Regions from separate parts of the Psychrobacillus sp. FSL K6-2836 genome, predicted to be linked through region 2. Evidence: riboswitches for the same ligand, from Rfam matches in the RefSeq annotation. Region 2 holds a riboswitch; each other region holds the start of a gene.

Region 1 (2,331 bases), 960 kb from region 2:
TCGGTAGTTCATGAAAATTAGGTCCACCAAGACGGATTAATTGTGTATCTGTATAGGAGAACAATCGCCCCTGAAGTAGCGGATCATTTGAGAAATCTATTCCTGGTACAACACTTCCTGGATGAAATGCAACTTGCTCTGTTTCGGCAAATACATTATCTACGTTACGATTTAATGTCATCTTCCCTAAAATTTTCACCGGAATTTCTTCCTCGGGCCATAGTTTAGTTGGGTCTAAAATATCAAAATCAAATTTAAATTCATCTTCCTCTGCAATTAGTTGGACCCCAAATTCATACTCTGGATAGTCACCATTATCAATCGCATCATATAGGTCACGACGATGGAAATCCGGATCTTTCCCATTTAGCTTTTGTGCTTCATCCCATACAACCGAATGGGTACCCAGTAAAGGTTTCCAATGAAATTTCACAAAATGGGATTTACCTGCCTCGTTTATGAATCGGTATGTATTTACACCGAACCCTTCCATCATGCGGAAACTACGTGGAATCGCACGATCCGACATAGCCCACATTATCATATGCGCCGTTTCCTGATTGTTGGCAACAAAATCCCAGAACGTATCATGAGCAGTAGCTGCTTGTGGTATTTCATTGTGTGGTTCTGGTTTCAAGGCATGGACCAGGTCCGGGAATTTAATAGCATCTTGAATGAAAAAGACCGGAATATTATTTCCTACTAAATCATAATTCCCTTCTTCGGTATAAAACTTCGTCGCAAATCCTCTAGCATCCCGCGCTAACTCACCAGAACCACGTGATCCTGCCACAGTAGAAAATCTTACAAATACAGGAGTCTTTGTACCAGGTGTTTGTAAGAATTTCGCTTTTGTAAATTCACTCGCTGATTCGTATAGCTCAAACTCTCCATGAGCCGCATATCCTCTAGCATGCACTACACGTTCTGGAATTCGCTCATGATCAAAATGCGTCATCTTTTCACGGAAATGAAAATCTTCTATCAAAGTGGGTCCTCGTTCTCCTGCTTTTAAAGAAAATTCATCCTCAGATATTTTTAGACCCTGATTCGTAGTCATAGCTTGACCTTGATCATCCACACGGAATTCTTCTAATTGTTCATTTTTGTTGTTTCCATTTACTTTCTTATCCAAGCTATCTCCTCCTCTATTTTTATCTTCTCTTTTTTATTACCCTGTATGAACTTTCAAAAACCCTTTAAATAAAATCTATTATCAATTCCGATTAAATTTATCGGAATTGCTATTGACTTCATCTAGATGAAGTAGTAAGATTGTTTCAACAACTCCATACTACTTATTAAGAGAAGCTTAGGGACTGGTCCGATGATGCTTCAGCAACCGCCAAATCAATGGTATGGTGCTACTTCCAGCAAGAAACTTGAGAGATAAGTGCACAAAACTACTTACTCTTTTCGTTCTGGGAAGGGTTTTTTATTTCCCTTAATACCTACTTAACTAATATGAATAATAAAAATTAAAGGAGACGACAACTTTGAATAACCTGTACATCAAAACGGAAAAACAGCAACTATGGATCAAACGTTTATATGAGTTAGAAGATAAATTTAAAAGTAAATCCGCTGAAATTGATGAGCAATCTATTTTTCCAAAAGAAAACGTGGAGGATTTGATCAAGCTTGGATATGCAAGCCTTACTCTACCCGAATCATATGGCGGTAATGGATTTTCTGTCTACGATATGGTTCTTTTACAAGAAACACTTGCTAGCTTTGATGCCAATACGGCTTTATCTGTAGGTTGGAGCTTAGGTGTTGTTGGTGAACTATTCGAAAACAAACTTTGGACGAAGGAGAAACTAGACTTTTTTGCAGCAGAAGTATTAAATGGTGCACTCGTAAATCGTTCCGTTAGTGAAGCTCAAACCGGAAGTCCAACACGGGGGGGTAGACCTGGAACTACTGCCATAAAAAACGGAGATTCTTGGGTATTAAATGGACGTAAAATATACACGACCGCTTCCCCAGTACTTTCCTATTTTTTAACATCTGCTTGGATTGAGGAAAAAGAAAGAGTCGGTTTCTTCCTTATTCCTCGTAATACAGAAGGTCTTTCCATTGAAGAAACCTGGGATGTTGTATCCATGCGCGGAACTAGTAGTAATGACTTAGTACTAAATAACGTAATCGTTCATGAGTCGTATTTGGTAGAGCTCCCTGAATTCGCTAATGGCGGGAAGATAAATGGTTGGTTGCTACATATACCTGCGACCTATCTCGGGATCGCTCAGGCAGCAAGAGACTACGCAGTACATTTTGCGAATACACATTCACCGAATAGCCTGAATGGACCTATAGCACAGCTGCCAA
Region 2 (2,331 bases):
GCGCCATTTTGTGTATGCGAAATATTCCCTTGAACAATATTCACTTCTAAATCAAATTGCTTTATCAATCTCGAAAGTATTGGTTGCTCTGTTTGCTCTCCAACAAATTTTAGCTTGATCAACTTGCCATTTGGATAAAGCTCTTTTAAATGTTGTATTGTTTGTAAGGCTTTAGCTGAATCATTGACCTGTGAAACAAAACGCTTCGTTATAGGTTGTTGTGGATTTTGGAATACATCTAAAACTGCGCCTTCTTCTACCACATGCCCTTTTTCCATTACTGCAACGCGACCACATATTTTTTGTATGACCTGCATCTCATGGGTTATCAGTACAATAGTAAGACCTAACTTTTCGTTAATACTAACTAATAAATCCAAAATAGAATCCGTAGTTTCAGGGTCTAGCGCCGAGGTTGCTTCATCACAAAGAAGGACTTCTGGACGATTTGCTAGTGCACGTGCAATTCCGACACGTTGTTTTTGACCGCCTGATAATTGAGAAGGATAATAATGTCCACGTCCCTCAAGGCCTACAAGCTCAATAAGCTCGTTAACCCGTGTAGCACGTTGATCTTTTGGAACACCAGCTATTTCTAAGGGAAAAGCAATATTTTCTGCAACCGTTCTGGACCATAACAGATTAAAATGTTGGAAAATCATGCTTACCTTTTGTCTTACTTGACGAAGCTTCACTTCATTTATCTTTGTAATATCTTGATTGTTCACGATAATTTGTCCAGAAGTTGGTTTTTCTAATCCATTTAATAAGCGAATAAGTGTACTTTTACCTGCACCACTATAGCCAATGATGCCAAAGATTTCGCCTTTCTTTATGTCAAGATTCACCTCTTCAACTGCAACGATCGTACCCTGTTTCGTACTAAATTTTTTCGAAATATTATTTAAATTAATCACGCGAATCTTGCCACCTTTCTATGAAACACTTTATTACCTATTTATCACTAAGTAATGTTGTATGAATTTTTATATCCAGCATTTTAATGCTACTTATCGTGCCAAACAGTTACTATATAAATACATATACTTCCCATTTCGATCTAAAAAAACCCTCCTGCAAAAGAGCAGAAGGGCTTTAAGTTATCCATTTTAATAACATTCATCCATTCTCTCATTTCCCAAAGCATTTGCTTTGCGTGATTTGGCACCATTTCATTTACATGACGGTTGCCGGGCTTCATAGGGCACTTCCCTCCACCTCTCTTAATAAGAGTATTACTATTTAATTTGTCGGTATATCGTATATTATCACACGACTACTTGCTCGTCAATACTTTTTATAGAGTCTAATATAAATGGAACAGATTGAAAGGCATATATTTTTTTATATACCGCATCACCTTTAGCTATTAACAGACAAGGCACACTTTCAATATGATAATCCATTGCAAAATTCTCTAAGTAATTAATATTTGCTTGGCCAATCGAAAAAGGCTTCATCTCTTGTACAACTTGCATCATTTTACTAGCAACTTGGCATGTTCCACATAAAGGTGTATAAATATAAAACATCGTAAGCTTACCGCTTTTTTTATGACTATTCCACTGTTCAAGTGTCCATTCATTCACATTACATCATCCTAAAGTAAATATTCTCTCTTCACTTTTATATTAACACTTTTTAATATGGAAGCCAAAACTTTGAACGGAGTAGTCGCAACTTCGCAGTACATTGGGTTGGTGTATAGATGAATCGCCTCTGGGTATTCCTTCCTCACAACTGACCGAATTTGCTCTCCGGATTTATCTGCATCTAAAAACGCATATATAGGTATACCGTCATAAGGACTTAAAATTTCTTCAAGCTTTACATTTGATATCGTTCCATTTGTACAAATAATTTCTGTTGATTCGTCAAGAAGTTTTAAAAGCTTTAGTTTATCTGATCTTCCCTCAACGAGAATTATTTTTTCACTAAAGACAATAGCCATCAGCTTCTCTCCTAACTACGCCCTTTCCAATATTATATGAAAAAAACGCCGATAATAAGCGGCGTTTTCATAATTATTCTGAAATTAATTCTTCGTATTTTTCTGGAGATAGTAAACCATCCACTTCCGTTAAATCAGCTGGCTCGATAACAATCATCCATGCATTTTCATAAGGGGATTCATTTACATATTCAGGGCTATCTTCTAATTCTGTATTTACCTCTACAACTTTCCCGCTAATTGGTGCATACAGTTCAGATACGGTTTTTACAGACTCTACACTACCAAATGGATCTCCTGCTTTGATCTCATCTCCAACTTGTGGAAGTTCGACAAACACGATATCTCCAAGTTCAGATTGTGCAAATTCAGTAATACCG
Region 3 (2,331 bases), 540 kb from region 2:
CTTATTCGTTGAAAATGTAGGGTTGAATTCAAACGGTAAATTTCAAATGGATGCAATCTTTCTTACTCCCTTTTTTTTAGTAATTCTTGAAAGTAAAAATATAAGTGGTAAGTTATTTTTCAAACAAAACCCTGCATTGTTAGAGCGTGAAACAAATGATGGGAAAATAGATGTATTTGAAAGCCCAGAAATTCAATTATCCCGGAATATTTATTTACTGGAAGAATGGCTAGGAGATCAAGCATTGACTATCCCCATACACGGAGTGATCGTTCTTAGCAATCCGAAAGTAAGAGTGATTGAACCCCCGAAAAAACATAGTGCTATTCTTCCACAAACCATTCCTGTCTATTTGCGCAATCTTCCTCGTGAAAATGTATATTTTAATTCGAATGAGATGCAAAAATTTAGTGAAAAAATAAAAGTCGACCAACAAACCTATATTCCCTTTCCAATGTGTGCACGCTGGGGAATTAAACCTGAAGACCTGAAAAGCGGAGTCCGCTGTGAAAACTGTAATTTTCATGGAATGGTAAAAAGAAAAAGTGGTTGGACTTGCGCTCGCTGTGGTCATTTCGATAAATTCGCACATGAAAAAGCTATTAGGGATTGGTTTATGCTGATTAGTGATACTATTACGAATAAACAATGCAGAACATTTCTTCATCTAGAGTCAAATTATATTGCGCACAGAATCCTGCATTCAATGAATCTAACCAAGATTGGAACATCCAGGAACACCAAGTATAAATGGATATGGTAAAGCAACTGTGCATATACTGAGAAAGATAGAAAAAGAGTGAATCGCTAGAATGTAGAGAAGAATCACTAGAATGTAGCAAAGAATCGCTAGAATGTGGCGAAGAATCGCTAGAATGTAGAGAAGAATCACTAGAATGTAGCGAAGAATCACTAGAATCCAGAACAGAATCACTAGAATATACAGGAAAATCACTTGAATGCGATAAACATAAGTCAAAAAGTATAGAAAATTCAAAACATGTCTTGACGCTTTAGTTGAATAAAGGTACGATATGTCTAATTAGAAAATTGAATAAATGAAATTCTTATCAAGAGAAGCTAAGGGACTGGCCCTATGATGCTTCAGCAACCAGCCAATTAATTGGTCAGGTGCTAAATCCAGCAGACTTTGCAAAGTCTGAAAGATGAGAAGGTGGTATCTTGCATACTCGTAAAGCCTTCTTTTCATGGAAGGCTTTTTTATATGGAGAGGATGGATACAATATGGGTTTATTAGAGGGGTTACAGACATCTATACTGACAGCGGATGGGGCAATGGGTACGTTACTTTATTCGTATGGAATCGATTATTGCAATGAGGAATTGAATATTCAAAAGCCGGAAATTATTGAGAAGATACATCAGGATTATATTGCAGCTGGAGCAGATATTATTCAAACGAATACGTATGGAGCGAATGCCATCAAGCTTGCTCGCTATGGCTTAGAAAACCAAGTGAAAGAAATAAATGAAGCGGCTATCCAAATTGCTAAAAGAGCTGCTGCACCGGGCAACCAATTTGTCCTCGGTACGATTGGGGGCATTCGAGGAATTCGGAAAAGTGATGCCTCGCTTCAGGAGATTATCCAATCACTCGATCAGCAGGCAATCCAGCTGTTAGCAGGAGATCCAGATGGATTATTACTCGAAACGTATTATGACTTGGAAGAATTAAAGACTACTATAACGCATCTTCGCTCACATACAGATATTCCAATCATTGCCCAAGTATCCATGCATGAGCCCGGTATTTTGCAAAATGGTTTACCACTTAATGATGCTCTGCTTCAGCTTGAAGCAATTGGGGCGAACATAGTTGGAGTCAACTGTCGACTAGGTCCCCATCATACGATTCAAGCATTAGAAGGAGTAAAGCTTCCGGAAAAAGCGTTCCTATCTGCTTATCCGAATGCGAGTCTGCTTGATATAGATGAAGGACGGATTGTCTATGAGTCCGATGCTGAATATTTTGGTAAAGCTGCGTTATACCTGAGGGATGCAGGAGTCCGACTAATAGGGGGCTGCTGCGGGACGACGCCAAAGCATATAGAAGCAGTAAAAAAACATATTGGGCATTTAGCACCAATTACGAGTAAAGTTGTAGAGTTGAAAAAGCCAATTATTATTCAAGACGCCAAACCGACTAACACACAGCCCCTTCATGAAAAAGTTAAAACCGAACGGACGATTATTGTGGAATTAGATACTCCTCGTCACCTAGATACAGCTACTTTCATGGAAGGTGCGGAACAGCTATATGCCGCTGGAATTGATGCAGTGACGATGGCGGACAATTCATTGGCCTCCCCA

Evidence for each region. A riboswitch is a leader RNA that binds a small molecule or an ion and turns the genes downstream of it on or off. The one in region 2 is predicted to bind S-adenosylmethionine.
Region 1: it holds a riboswitch for S-adenosylmethionine, as region 2 does, so the genes downstream of both, MKY37_RS12205 (acyl-CoA dehydrogenase family protein) here and MKY37_RS16985 (methionine ABC transporter ATP-binding protein) in region 2, are expected to answer to the same signal.
Region 3: it holds a riboswitch for S-adenosylmethionine, as region 2 does, so the genes downstream of both, MKY37_RS14295 (bifunctional homocysteine S-methyltransferase/methylenetetrahydrofolate reductase) here and MKY37_RS16985 (methionine ABC transporter ATP-binding protein) in region 2, are expected to answer to the same signal.

The regions. Positions count from the first base shown of each region.
Region 1 covers NZ_JBBOOM010000001.1:2,568,033-2,570,363, reverse strand. Annotated here, with positions in the region: gene MKY37_RS12210 (catalase) at 1-1,135, opposite strand, end outside; SAM riboswitch class I at 1,296-1,396, shown strand; gene MKY37_RS12205 (acyl-CoA dehydrogenase family protein) at 1,497-2,331, shown strand, end outside.
Region 2 covers NZ_JBBOOM010000001.1:3,531,794-3,534,124, reverse strand. Annotated here, with positions in the region: gene MKY37_RS16985 (methionine ABC transporter ATP-binding protein) at 1-917, opposite strand, end outside; SAM riboswitch class I at 1,129-1,233, opposite strand; gene MKY37_RS16980 (thioredoxin family protein) at 1,269-1,589, opposite strand; gene MKY37_RS16975 (toprim domain-containing protein) at 1,601-1,951, opposite strand; gene gcvH (glycine cleavage system protein GcvH) at 2,025-2,331, opposite strand, start outside.
Region 3 covers NZ_JBBOOM010000001.1:2,987,066-2,989,396, forward strand. Annotated here, with positions in the region: gene MKY37_RS14290 (nuclease-related domain-containing protein) at 1-763, shown strand, start outside; SAM riboswitch class I at 1,065-1,173, shown strand; gene MKY37_RS14295 (bifunctional homocysteine S-methyltransferase/methylenetetrahydrofolate reductase) at 1,246-2,331, shown strand, end outside.